3 regions of the Streptomyces sp. KPB2 genome follow, and region 2 is predicted to be linked to each of the others. Evidence: riboswitches for the same ligand, from Rfam matches in the RefSeq annotation. Region 2 holds a riboswitch; each other region holds the start of a gene.

Region 1 (4,546 bases), 1.4 Mb from region 2:
TCGGGGTGGCCGGCACGTCCTTCTCCGGCACGTCCTTCCCCGGCCGTCCGTCGCTGCCGGAGGTGGTGGAGTGGTAGACCTCGTTGGACTTGCTGTCGTAGCCCCAGACGTCGTCGCCGTTGTGGATCAGGCTGTACTCGGCGGCGTTCTCCAGCAGGGAGAGCTTCTGCCGGTCGGGGCCGTCGGCCGCGACGCGGAGCGTGTGGCTGCCCGACACCAGCTCGGTGAGCTTGGCCGACGGGTCGGCGGCGGAGCCCTCGCCGTCCCCGCCCGCGCCCGGACCTCCGGACATGCCGGACATCAGGCCGCTCTCCAGGCCGCCGAGGTCCGGCAGGCCCAGATCGGTGTTGATCCGCACCGTGCCCGACATCTGCTGGACATCCGACTTGGCGATCTTCTCGATGAGCTGCTCCGCCGTGACCTTCGGCAGGTCGGGGTCCCCGGAGTCGGCGAGCGCGGGAACCAGCCCGATCGTCGCGGCCGCCACTCCCATCACCGCGACCGGGACGACGTACCGCGCGGCCTTGCGCCGCCCGGCGCGCAGCTCCTCGCCCTCCCCGGCGGTCCTGTTGTCGTCGGAATCGATCGGTGCCATGTGTGCCCTACCTCCGTCGTCGGCGGCGGCTGTCTCACGACCTCGCACGTGTTCACCCGTGAGCCGCCATTCTCACCCGAATCGGTGAGGATTGGTGTGTGTCCGTAGTGTCCATCTGACCAAATCAGCGGAGCGCAGGCGTCAGACCGCGGACTCAACTCCGCCTACTCCTGCGGGATGACACGGAGGGGCGACGGCTCCCCCGGCCCGTAGGGGCCGGTGTACGGCACCCGGCGGACGGCACGTGTCAGTGGGGGCGGGGCGGACGGCTCGTGAGGGTACGGGGCGGAGCGGACGGCTCGTGAGGTGCGGAGCGGGGTGGCGGTCACCCGGCGCGGTGCACCACCGCGTCGCACAGCTCCACCAGCGCGGCCTTCGCGTCGCACTCCCGCAGCGGGGCCAGCGCGGCCCGGGCCTCCTTGGCGTACCGGACGGTGTCCCGGCGCGCCTGTTCGAGGGCGGGATGGGCGCGCAGCAGGCGCAGCGCCTCGGCGTGCCGTGCGTCGTCACTCAGGTCCGAGTCGAGCAGCTCGCACAGGGCGATGTCCTCGGCGAGCCCCAGCCGGGCGGCCCGCTCGCGCAGCCGCAGCACGGGCAGGGTGGGGATGCCTTCGCGCAGGTCCGTGCCGGGCGTCTTGCCGGACTCGTCGGAGTCGGAGGCGATGTCCAGGACGTCGTCGGCCAGCTGGAAGGCGACGCCGAGCCGCTCGCCGTACTGGGTGAGCACGTCGACCACCGTCTCGTCGGCGCCGGACATCATCGCGCCGAACCGGCAGGAGACCGCCACCAGCGAGCCCGTCTTGCCGCCCAGCACGTCCAGGTAGTGGTCGACCGGGTCGCGGCCGTCCTGGGGGCCGGCCGTCTCCAGGATCTGGCCGGTGACCAGCCGCTCGAACGCGAGGGCCTGGACGCGGACCGCCTCGGGTCCGAGATCGGCGAGGATCTGCGAGGCGCGGGCGAAGAGGAAGTCGCCGGTGAGGACCGCGACCGAGTTGTCCCAGCGGGTGTTGGCGCTGGGCACCCCGCGCCGCACGGCGGCCTCGTCCATCACGTCGTCGTGGTACAGCGTGGCGAGGTGGGTCAGCTCCACGACCACGGCCGAGGGGACGATCCCGGGGGCGTAGGGGTCGCCGAACTGGGCCGAGAGCATCACCAGCAGCGGCCGGAACCGTTTCCCGCCGGCCCGCACCAGGTGCTGGGCGGCCTCCGTGATGAACGGCACCTCGCTTTTGGTTGCCTCAAGCAACCCTTCCTCGACAGCAACCAATCCGGCCTGGACATCGGCTTCCAGAGCCTGGTCCCGCACGCTCAGCCCGAACGGCCCGACGACGGTCACGAGGGGTCTCCTGTCTGCTGGTGTCTACTGGCGATTACCTGGTTTGTCGATAGGTCGCTGCCACCACTCAAGTCAGCGTATCCGGTCACGTTTCGATCACCGCTAGCGCCCACCGTTACAGGCCGGTCGGTATCAGATCATGAACGGTATGTTTTTGATCAGGTGATATGAGCAGATTTTGATCGATATCACCAGAGGATGAGCCGGACCCCGAAGGGCGAGCGGGCCGGAAGTCGCCGTCCAAGATCCCACCACTCCTCACAACGGCCCGCACTTCGAGAACGTCACCCAATCGACACGCGCGCCCGTCCCGCAGACACGACACGCCCGCCCTGCCGACCCCGCTCTGCCGACCCCGTCCTACCGGTCCCGCCCCGCAGGTCCACCCCTCCCCGCTTCCCCCTCACCCTCCCTCGACACCCGAAGCCGTCCCCATCGAGGGCCGGTTGACTCACGATTGAGGCTAATGCCCGTTTTGCCGTGCTTGTTGAGGGCAGTGAGTTGGCTCACTCGGATCCCCTCGCAGGCAACCTCGCCGGAACCTGTGCCCTCCCTTTGCCCCGCAAGCCAGTTGAGGGTTGACAGCCGCAAAGGATCAAGAGCCACAAACACCCCAGACCAAGGTCAACAGGCGCGTTGGGTGATTCCTGCACTTGTTCCGGACATGTGCTCTCGCATACGTTCCCGGCCTGTCGGGCGGACGCCGAATCCTGCCACCGCCCGTCGCACAGTCATGCACCCAACACACTCGCCGGCAGGAGCGGGGGACCCAGGTAAGTCGCCGCACCGGTCACCACCGGAGCGGCTAGGGGTGAAGCCGTACCCGTCAGGGGCGCGGCCGGGCACCTCCCCGCCCGAACCCGACAGCTCACCTCGTAGGCGTAAGGAGAGGGACACAGCATGTCTGCCAACGGTCAGATCCGTCACGCCTTCACCGGCCGCCTCGCCCGCAAGCTCGCCGTGGCCGGCACCGGTGCCGCGGTGCTCGCGCTGCCGCTCATCGGCGCCACCACCGCCTCCGCGGCCACCCCGGCCGCCGCCACGACCGCCACCACGGCGGCGACGACGTACCCGAACAACCTCGACGGCTGGATCCGCGAGTCGCTCGACATCATGGCCCAGCACGGCATCCCCGGGACCTACGACGGCATTTACCGCAACATCATGCGGGAGTCCTCCGGCAACCCGATGGCCATCAACAACTGGGACATCAACGCCATCAACGGCACCCCGTCCAAGGGCCTGCTCCAGGTGATCGACCCGACCTTCCAGGCGTACCACGTGCCCGGCACCTCCTGGGACCCGTACGACCCCGTCGCCAACATCACCGCCGCCTGCAACTACGCGGCCGACCGCTACGGCTCGATGGACAACGTCTTCAGCGCGTACTGAGCCGCACCGCCGCGATGGCCCGCTAAGAAGTACCGAAGATCCGCTCGAGGACGACGGCCACGCCGTCGTCCTCGTTCGTCGTGGTGACCTCGTCGGCCACCGCCTTGAGTTCGGGGTGGGCCCCGGCCATGGCGACGCCGTGGGCCGCCCACTGGAACATGGGGATGTCGTTGGGCATGTCCCCGAAGGCGATCGTGTGGCGCCGCCGCAGGCCCAGATGCTCGGCGGCCAGGGCCAGGCCGGTCGCCTTGGTGATGCCGCACGGCTGGAGCTCGACCGTGCCGGGCCCCGACATGGTGACCGTCGCGAGGGAACCGACCACCGCGCGCGCCGTCGCCGCCAACTCGTCGTCGGTCAGCTCGGAGTGGCGCAGCAGCACCTTGGTGATGGGCGTGCGCCACAACTCCTCACGCCGCTCGACGCGCACCGCGGGCAGGGCGGGGTGGGGCATCAGGTAGCCCGGCTCGATGAGCGTCAGCCCGTCGACGCCGTCCTGGTCGACGGCGGCGTGCACCTGGCCCACCTCGGCCTCGATCTTGCCGAGCGCGGTCTCGGCCAGCTCCCGGTCCAGGGTGACCGACCACAGCATGCGGTGCGCGCCGGCGTCGTACACCTGCGCGCCCTGCCCGCACACCGCGAGCCCCGTGCAGCCGAGGCGGTCGAGCAGGGAGCGCACCCGGGGGGCCGGCCGGCCCGTCACCACCAGGTGCCGCGCACCCGCCCCGGCGACCCGCGCCAGCGCGGCCAGCGACCGTTCGGAGACGGTGTCGTCGCCGCGGAGCAGCGTGCCGTCCAGGTCGGTGGCGACGAGTGAATATGCGGTGCGGTCCATGATCAGAGAATACGGACACCGCACCCGTCCGACTCACCCGCGACCGCTTCCGAACGAGGACGTAGCGAGTGCGTTCGGACCCGGCCACGGATGCACACCGACGCCCGATCGTGCTCACAACCTGACGCATCCCCGGCCGAGGCCGGCTCGGGGCCCGTGCACCGGTCGACGACGGCGCGACCTGCCGGACGCCGCCTCCGGCCGCACTGCCCAAGACCGGGGGGTCACCCGTAACGTGGCCCGCACGACACACAGCGCGCACGGCGCACATGGCGAGCACGAAAGCGAGGCAGCACCCGATGCCCCCCTTCGATGTCCCCGAGGGCGACCCCTTCGGCCCGCACAACCTTCCGTACGGCGTGTTCTCGATCCCCGGCTCGCAGGAGCGGAC
Region 2 (4,546 bases):
AGGGCTCCGCCCAGGTCAAGGGCAACGGCCACTTCGAGCTGGTGCAGGGCGCCGGCGGCTCGCTCAACGGCACCACCAGCTTCGAGCGGACCAACTACTTCGAGACCATGCCCGCCCACCAGCTGGAGCTCGCCCTCTGGCTGGAGGCCGACCGCATGGGCTCCCTGCTGGCCGCCCTGGACGAGGAGTCCATGGAGAACCAGCGCGACGTCGTCAAGAACGAACGCCGTCAGCGCTACGACAACGTTCCCTACGGCACGGCCTTCGAGAAGCTGACCGCCCTCGCCTACCCGGAGGGCCACCCCTACCACCACACGCCGATCGGCTCGATGGCCGACCTGGACGCGGCGACCCTGGAGGACGCGCGCGCGTTCTTCCGCACCTACTACGCGCCGAACAACGCGGTGCTGTCGGTCGTCGGCGACATCGACCCCGAGCGGACGCTGGCCTGGATCGAGAAGTACTTCGGCTCCATCGCCTCCCACGACGGCAAGCAGCCGCCCCGGGACGGTTCGCTGCCCGACGTCATGGGCGAGCAGCTGCGCGAGGTCGTCGAGGAGGAGGTCCCGGCCCGCGCCCTGATGGCCGCCTACCGCCTCCCCGAGGACGGCACGCGCGCGTGCGACGCGGCCGACCTCGCCCTGACCGTCCTGGGCGGCGGCGAGTCGTCCCGTCTCTACAACCGGCTGGTGCGCCGCGACCGTACGGCCGTGGCCGCCGGGTTCGGCCTGCTGCGCCTCGCCGGAGCCCCCTCCCTGGGGTGGCTGGACGTGAAGACGTCGGGCGACGTCGAGGTGCCGGTCATCGAGACCGCCGTCGACGAGGAGCTGGCCCGGTTCGCCGAGGAGGGCCCCACGGCCGAGGAGATGGAGCGCGCTCAGGCCCAGCTCGAGCGGGAGTGGCTGGACCGCCTGGGCACGGTCGCCGGCCGCGCCGACGAACTGTGCCGGTACGCCGTCCTGTTCGGCGACCCGCAGCTCGCCCTCACCGCCGTGCAGCGGGTGCTGGAGGTGACCGCCGAGGAGGTCCAGGAGGTCGCCAAGGCCCGCCTGCGTCCCGACAACCGCGCGGTGCTCGTCTACGAGCCCACCGCCCCGGCCGACGAGACCGACGCCGACCCGACCGACGCCACCGACGAGAACGAGGAGGCGGCCAAGTGACCGAGCTCGCCACCATGGACTTCCACGCACAGCCGCAGGCCGGCGAGCCCAAGCCGTGGGCCTTCCCGGCCCCCGAGCGCGGCAGCCTCGACAACGGGCTCACCGTGCTGCGCTGCCACCGCCCCGGCCAGCAGGTCGTCGCCGTCGAGGTGCTCCTCGACGCGCCCCTGGACGCCGAGCCGGCCGGTCTCGACGGCGTCGCCACCATCATGGCGCGCGCCTTCTCCGAGGGCACCGACAAGCACTCCGCCGAGGACTTCGCCGCCGAGCTGGAGCGCTGCGGCGCCACCCTGGACGCGCACGCCGACCACCCCGGTGTCCGACTGAGCCTGGAGGTGCCCGCCTCGCGCCTGGCCAAGGCGCTCGGCCTGCTCGCCGACGCCCTCAGGGCGCCCGCCTTCGCGGACGGCGAGGTCGAACGGCTGGTGCGCAACCGGCTCGACGAGATCCCGCACGAGCTGGCCAACCCCTCCCGCCGGGCCGCGAAGGAACTCTCCAAGGAGCTGTTCCCGGCCGACTCGCGCATGTCGCGCCCGCGCCAGGGCACCGAGGAGACCGTCGCGGCCGTCGACTCGGCCGCCGTACGCGCCTTCTACGAGCGGCACGTCCGCCCCGCCACCGCCACCGCGGTGGTCGTCGGCGACCTCACCGGCGTCGACCTGGACGCGCTGCTCGGCGACACCCTGGGCGCGTGGACCGGTTCGGCCGCCGAGCCGCGCCCCGTGCCCCCGGTGACCGCCGACGACCGGGGCAGGGTCGTCATCGTGGACCGTCCCGGCGCCGTCCAGACGCAGCTGCTGATCGGCCGCACCGGAGCCGACCGGCACGACCGCGTGTGGCCCGCCCAGGTGCTCGGCACGTACTGCCTCGGCGGCACCCTCACCTCGCGCCTGGACCGCGTCCTGCGCGAGGAGAAGGGATACACCTACGGCGTACGGGCGTTCGGCCAGGTCCTGCGGTCCGCGCCGGACGGCACGGGCGCCGCGATGCTCGCCATCAGCGGCTCCGTCGACACCCCCAACACCGGTCCCGCCCTGGAGGACCTGTGGACGGTGCTGCGCAAGCTCGCCGCGGAGGGGCTCACCGACGCCGAGCGCGACGTGGCCGTGCAGAACCTGGTGGGTGTGGCGCCGCTCAAGTACGAGACGGCGGCGGCCGTGGCGGACACGCTCGCCGACCAGGTCGAGCAGCACCTGCCCGACGACTTCCAGGCGACGCTCTACCGTCAACTCGCCGCCACGGGCACCGTGGAGGCCACGGCGGCGGTCGTGAACGCCTTCCCGGTGGACCGCCTCGTGACGGTCCTCGTCGGCGACGCGGCGCAGATCAAGGAGCCCGTCGAGGCCCTCGGCATCGGTGAAGTCACCGTGGTGGCGGCCGAGTAGCGGCACGCGCGTGGGGCGGCCCTGGTGACCGGAGTGTCACCAGGGCCGCCGTATGTCCGGATTGGGGGAGTGGCTGCCCGTCTGCCCTGTGGCGTGCGCTACAAAAAGCCTGTTGCGTTTGAGGATTGAACACAGCCGCGTTTAGCGTCTTCCGGGCTGTTCGTCAGGCAGTGCGCCGCACCCGCGGCACCGGACAGTCATCGCCGAGTCCCCGTACGGCGCGAGCCAGGGGAGCCGGGGACCCAACGCAGTCCCTGGGGTGAATCGGACGCCCGCGCGCGCAGCGAGGGGGTCCGTAGGAGACCTTCCACCTCCGAACCCGTCAGCTAACCCGGTAGGCGAGAGGGAAGGAAAGGACAAGCCTCTACATGGCGTTCACGCGCGCCACCGGGAAGCACCGCCGTCCCAGTCGGGTGCACCGCACCACCGCCCGCGCGGCGGGAGTCGCGGCCCTCGCCACCACCGGCGTCGTCGGCACCCTCGCGGCTCCGGCGCTCGCCGCCGAGCCCGAGGTGGAGCAGAGCGGGCTCACCCCGGTCGTCACCATCGGCGACTCCGTAGCCGACGAGATCGACGCCCAGGCCGTCGCCCAGAAGCAGGCGGCCGTGGACGCCGCCGCCCGCGAGGCGGCCCGGGAAGCGGCCCGCGAGCGGGCGGCCGAGGCGGCCAAGGAGGCGCGCGAGGCCAAGGAGCGCGCCGCCCGGGAGGCGGAGCGCAAGCGCCTCAACACCTTCGTCGCGCCGATCACGGCCTCCTACGTCTCCACCGCCTACCAGGCCGGCAGCTCCCTGTGGTCCTCCGGCAGCCACACCGGGATCGACTTCCACGCCTCCAGCGGCACGACCGTGCACGCAGTGGGCGTCGGCACCGTCGTCGAGGCCGGCTGGGGCGGGGCGTACGGCAACCAGGTCGTGATCAAGATGCACGACGGCACGTACACGCAGTACGGGCACCTGTCCTCCATCGGCGTCTCGGTCGGCCAGTCGGTGGAGCCCGGCCAGCAGATCGGCCTCTCCGGGGCCACCGGCAACGTCACCGGACCGCACCTGCACTTCGAGGCCCGCACGAGCCCCGAATACGGCTCGGACATGGACCCCGTCGCCTACCTCCGCTCGCACGGCGTGAACGTCTGACGGCCGCATCCGAAAAGCCCCGCCTCCTTGAGTCGGGGCTTTTCGCATTCCATATTCGCTTGATTGGCCTAGAGTCGCTGAACATGCGTCCATCGTCGACGTTTCAGGGATCAAGGCGGAGGTCGGTCATGCGTATTCCGGCGCATTCTGTGTGTACGGCGATCCGGGACGACATCGTCGCCGGCGTCCACGGACGCGGGAGCCGGCTCACCGAGGAAATCCTCGCCCGCCGCTACGGCGTCTCGCGCGTCCCCGTGCGCGAGGCCCTGCGCACGCTGGAGGCGGAGGGCTTCGTGGTGACCCGGCGGCACGCGGGCGCCTGCGTCGCGGAACCGACCGAGCAGGAGGCCGCCGACCTGCTGGAGACCCGCGCTCTCCTGGAGCCGCTCGGTGCCTCCCGGGCCGCCCGGCGGCGCACCGAGGCCCACCTCAGGGTGTTGCGCGGCCTGGTCAGGCTGGGCCAGGAGCGGGCCGGGCAGAGCGACGGGGAGGATCTGCGCCCGCTGGGCGGCTGGTTCCACGAGACCCTCGCCCGGGCGGCGGGCAGCCCCTCCCTGGCCGCACTCCTGACGCAACTGCGCCACAAGATCGCCTGGATGTACGTCCAGGAGGCCCCGGCCGGACCCGTGCAACACTGGGCGGAGCACGGCGCGATCGTCGACGCGGTGGCCCGGGGCGACAGCGAACGCGCCCGGGCGCTCATGACGCTGCACACCGAGCGGTCGACATCGGCGTACCGGCTGCGGTTCGCCTCCGGCAGCGGGCGGACGGAGCGCGTGAGGAATGCGCAACATTCCGTAAACACGGCGGTGCTGCCGAAGTAACACAAGTGCCGTAGAAAGGGGCGGGGAATTCCGGACCGCTTTTC
Region 3 (4,546 bases), 1.2 Mb from region 2:
TCTACGTGAAGCGCGACGAGGAGAAGGTGGAGAAGCCGCTGTTCGGCCTGGTGGGCGGGCTGACCCTGGTGAACGTCTTCATCGCGGTGCTGTGGACCTGACCCCGGCCCCGGAGCCCGCTGCCGCGGACCGCAGCCCGGAGCGGGCCCGGACGACCGCCCCCGTGGCGACCGCCAGCCAACCGGCCACCGCGATCCACAGCAGCGCCCGGCCCGGCGCGTCCAGCCACGGGACGTCGACGACGGCGGACACCGACAGCGTCGCCGCCGCCGTCATGCCGAGCGGGAAGACCGTCGACCAGCGGCGTACGTCGTAGCCGAGACGCGGCCAGGCGATCTCGGCGGCCAGCAGCACGGCGTACCAGGCGAGGTCGAGGGCGAGCAGGAAGACGGTCAGGTCGTGCAGGACGGCCTGGTCGTCGGCGTTCCACAGGTACATGCCGGTCCCGGCCGCCGCGAGCAGCTTGGCCCCGGCGAGGGCCGAGATGGCGAGGGCGCCGCCCGCCACCCAGTGGTCCCCGGAGCCCCGGGCCACCTGCCGCAGGTCGAAGCGGAACAGCGCGATCAGATAGAGCACGATCCCCAGCCAGAACGGCACCAGCGCCGCGTGCGCCAGCCAGGGCGTCGAGGTGGCCGCGGCCAGCGTCGCGGCGAGCACGGCGAGCCCTTCCGTCGCCACGCAGCCCAGGAACACCGCCCCGGGCATCCTCCGCCCCCAGTGCCGCACCACCAGGAGCAGCAGCCACGGCCACAGCACGGCCGCCAGCACCAGCAGCACCGCCGCCGGCAGCGACCAGCCCAGCAGCGAGAAACGGGTGCCGACCACGGTCGTCGCGGCGACGGCCGTCAGCGCGCCCGGCGTCCCCGCCCGCTCGACCCACTGCGGCCGGTCCGCGAACAGCAGGTAGACGAAGTTCGCGGCCAGTATCAGCCAGGCGACACAGGCCAGGGCCAGGGCGATCCGGGACAGGACCTCGCGGCCCGTCAGATGCAGGGCGACCGACACGATGCCGGTCGCCATCACCGCGGCCCCGGCCGCCGGTGGACGCCGCGCCAGCCAGGTGCGCAGCGCGGAGGGGTGGTGGGTGGCCGATGGCATGACCACGATGGTAGAGAACCGTGCTGGTCAGGCGGGGCGCACCACGCTGTAGATCGACGACTCGCCGTCGTAGAAGATGGACTCCTCGCGGACGTACGCGCCCGGCTTGGGGGCGTGGATCATCATGCCGTCGCCGATGTACAGGCCGACGTGGCTGATGTCGTCGTAGAAGAAGACCAGGTCACCGGGTTGTGCCTGGGAGACGGGGACGGTCGTGCCGGCGTTGACCTGGTCGTAGGTGACGCGCGGCAGCGTCACGCCCGCGGCCTTCCAGGCGGCCTGGGTGAGGCCCGAGCAGTCGTAGGAGTCGGGGCCCGTGGCGCCCCAGACGTAGGGCTTGCCGATCTGGGCGCGGGCGAAGGCGATCGCCTTGTCGGCCTTGGTGCCGGTCGAGGTGCCCGGCGTCGACGAGTCCGAGGAACCGGTACCGGTCGAGGTGCCCCCGGATCCGGCGTCGCTCTCCTGCTGCTGGGCGGCCTCCTCCTGCCGCTTGCGCTCGGCCGCCTCCTCCGCCTGCTGCTTCGCCAGCTCGGCGGCCTTGCGGGCGGCCTCCTGCTGCTTCTTCTTCTCGATCGCCGCCAGCCGGGCCTTCTCCTCGGCGGTCAGCTCCGACAGCAGCTCGCGCGCGGTGGCGAGCTTCTTCTGGACGGTCGACTTGGCCGTCTTGAGGTCGTTCTGCGACTCGGTGAGCGTCTGGAGGCTCTCGGTGGCCTCCCGGCGCTTCTTCATCGTCTCGGACTGCTGGGTGACGTAGTCGTCCACGGCACTCTTCTGCCGGCCGGTGAGCCGGTCCATCAGCTGGTTCTGGTCGAAGTAGTCCTGCGGCGAGTCCGCGAGCAGCAGGGTCGCGGTCTCCGGGACCGCGGCGCCCGTGCGGTACTGGGCGGAGGCGAAGGAACCCAGCTCCGCGCGCGCGTCGTTGAGCTTCTGGGTGCGCTTGGCGACGTCGTCGAGGAGACCGTCGACCTTCTTGCGCTGCTTGGAGGTCTTCTCCTTGGCCGCGTTGTACTTCTCGGTCGCCGACCCGGCCTGGCGGTACAGGTCGTCGACCTTCTTCTCGACCTCTTCGAGGGTCGGCCGGTCGTCCGACGGCGTGGCCTGGGCCGTCTGGGACAGCAGGGCGACGGAGGTGAGGGCCGCGGTGGCGAGGGCCGGGGTCCGTATGCCCGCGACGCGGGTGCCGGTGGGACGCGACTTGCGGTGCGACGCCAAGGGAGGCGACTCCTTCCAGTGCTCCGCCTACCGGGTTAGCTGTCGGGTTCGGGCGGTGTGGCATGGAAGGGTTGCCCTACGGCGACCCGCCCTCTTCGTCTCGTCGAGGGCGGTGCGGCCGATTCACCCCAAGGTCTCGGTGGGTCCCCGGCTCCGGTGCCGTGCGGGCAGGCCGGACTCGGCGGAGGCCGCGCGGCCCGGCGAGGTTCGCCGGAGGGGGTCGAGCGGCCTGCCCCGCACCGTAGCCAACTCGTGTGGCCGCTGTGAAGGTTGGTGGGTGATATGCCCGATACATTTTCGTGACCTTTCGCGGGGGTGCCTCCGGGGCGGTGCTGGGCGTCACTCTTCGTGGTTCCGCTGGTCGCAGGGCGTGTCCGCGCCGGGTGGCGGTGCGCATTTTCCGGGGTGGCACCGGGTTGTCGGTGCGGCGCCCTAGACTCGGAGAGCGATGAGCAGCCTCTTTGACGACAGCTTCCTGGCGAGCCTCCAGACCCCCCGGGGTCACGAGGAGGAACCCCCGCCGCCGCCCGAGGACGATCACGGACCGGAGCCGGTTCCGCACGATCTGTTCGGCGGGAAGTTCGACGTGCCCCCGGACCGGGACACCCACTACCGGGACGGCGCCCCGCGCCCCGCCCTGGACGCCGCGGCGCTCCTGGAGGGGCTGAACGAGAACCAGCGCGCCGCCGTCGTCCACTCCGGCTCCCCGCTGCTCATCGTGGCCGGTGCCGGCTCCGGCAAGACCCGGGTGCTCACCCACCGCATCGCCCACCTGCTGGCCGAGCGGAACGTCCACCCGGGCCAGATCCTGGCGATCACCTTCACCAACAAGGCCGCAGGCGAGATGAAGGAGCGCGTGGAGCAGCTCGTCGGCCCGCGCGCCAACGCGATGTGGGTGATGACCTTCCACAGCGCGTGCGTGCGCATCCTGCGCCGCGAGTCGAAGAAGCTCGGCTTCACCTCGTCGTTCTCGATCTACGACGCCGCCGACTCCAAGCGGCTCATGGCGCTGGTCTGCCGCGACCTGGACCTGGACCCCAAGCGCTTCCCGCCGAAGTCCTTCAGCGCGAAGATCAGCAACCTGAAGAACGAGCTGATCGACGAGGAGGACTTCGCCGCCCAGGCCGCCGACGGTTTCGAGAAGACCCTCGCCCAGGCCTACGCGATGTACCAGGCACGGCTGCGCGAGGCCAACGCCCTCGACTTCGACGACCTGATCATGACGACGGTCAACCTGCTGCGCGCCTTCCCGGACGTCGCCGAGCACTACCGCCGCCGCTTCCGGCACGTCCTGGTCGACGAGTACCAGGACACCAACCACGCCCAGTACGCCCTGGTGCGCGAACTGGTCGGCGGGGCCTCGGAGCACCCCGTCGACGTGCCGCCGGAGGCCGAGGTGCCGCCCGCCGAGCTGTGCGTGGTGGGCGACGCCGACCAGTCGATCTACGCCTTCCGCGGCGCCACCATCCGCAACATCCTCCAGTTCGAGGAGGACTACCCGGACGCGACGACGATCCTGCTGGAGCAGAACTACCGCTCCACCCAGACCATCCTCAGCGCCGCCAACGCGGTCATCGAGCGCAATGAGTCCCGCCGGCCCAAGAACCTGTGGACCAACCAGGGCAGTGGCGCGCAGATCACCGGGTACGTCGCCGACACCGAGCACGACGAGGCCCAGTTCGTCGCCGACGAGATAGACCGCCTCACCGACGCGGGCGAGGCCAAGGCCGGCGACGTCGCGGTCTTCTACCGGACCAACGCGCAGTCCCGAGTCTTCGAAGAGGTCTTCATCCGCACCGGCCTGCCCTACAAGGTCGTCGGCGGCGTCCGCTTCTACGAGCGCAAGGAGGTCCGGGACGTCCTGGCCTACCTGCGGGTGCTGGCCAACCCGGAGGACTCGGTGCCACTGCGCCGCATCCTCAACGTCCCCAAGCGCGGCATCGGCGACCGCGCGGAGGCGATGATCGACGCCCTCTCCCAGCGCGAGAAGATCAGCTTCCCGCAGGCGCTGAGGCGCGTCGACGAGGCGTACGGCATGGCCGCGCGCTCCGCGAACGCCGTCAAGCGGTTCAACACGCTCATGGAGGACCTCCGTACCATCGTCGAGTCCGGCGCCGGACCGGCGACCGTCCTGGAGGCGATCCTCGAACGCACCGGGTACCTGGCGGAGCTGCAGGCCTCCACCGACCCGCAGGACGAGACCCGCATCGAGAACCTCCAGGAACTCGCGGCCGTC

The links. A riboswitch is a leader RNA that binds a small molecule or an ion and turns the genes downstream of it on or off. The one in region 2 is predicted to bind cyclic di-AMP.
Positions count from the first base shown of each region.
Region 1: linked by a shared signal. The riboswitch ahead of D1J63_RS15470 (transglycosylase SLT domain-containing protein) and the one ahead of D1J63_RS08955 (M23 family metallopeptidase) in region 2 are both predicted to bind cyclic di-AMP.
Region 3: linked by a shared signal. The riboswitch ahead of D1J63_RS14255 (NlpC/P60 family protein) and the one ahead of D1J63_RS08955 (M23 family metallopeptidase) in region 2 are both predicted to bind cyclic di-AMP.

Region 1 is NZ_CP034353.1:3,517,860-3,522,405, forward strand. Features, by position in the region: gene D1J63_RS15460 (outer membrane lipoprotein carrier protein LolA) at 1-595, opposite strand, end outside; gene D1J63_RS15465 (polyprenyl synthetase family protein) at 921-1,931, opposite strand; cyclic di-AMP (ydaO/yuaA leader) riboswitch at 2,671-2,827, shown strand; gene D1J63_RS15470 (transglycosylase SLT domain-containing protein) at 2,832-3,323, shown strand; gene D1J63_RS15475 (HAD family hydrolase) at 3,346-4,155, opposite strand; gene fahA (fumarylacetoacetase) at 4,455-4,546, shown strand, end outside.
Region 2 is NZ_CP034353.1:2,082,822-2,087,367, reverse strand. Features, by position in the region: gene D1J63_RS08965 (pitrilysin family protein) at 1-1,160, shown strand, start outside; gene D1J63_RS08960 (pitrilysin family protein) at 1,157-2,545, shown strand; cyclic di-AMP (ydaO/yuaA leader) riboswitch at 2,737-2,901, shown strand; gene D1J63_RS08955 (M23 family metallopeptidase) at 2,914-3,678, shown strand; gene D1J63_RS08950 (GntR family transcriptional regulator) at 3,807-4,502, shown strand.
Region 3 is NZ_CP034353.1:3,278,680-3,283,225, reverse strand. Features, by position in the region: gene D1J63_RS14265 (hypothetical protein) at 1-101, shown strand, start outside; gene D1J63_RS14260 (tellurite resistance/C4-dicarboxylate transporter family protein) at 79-1,098, opposite strand; gene D1J63_RS14255 (NlpC/P60 family protein) at 1,126-2,310, opposite strand; cyclic di-AMP (ydaO/yuaA leader) riboswitch at 2,318-2,504, opposite strand; gene pcrA (DNA helicase PcrA) at 2,759-4,546, shown strand, end outside.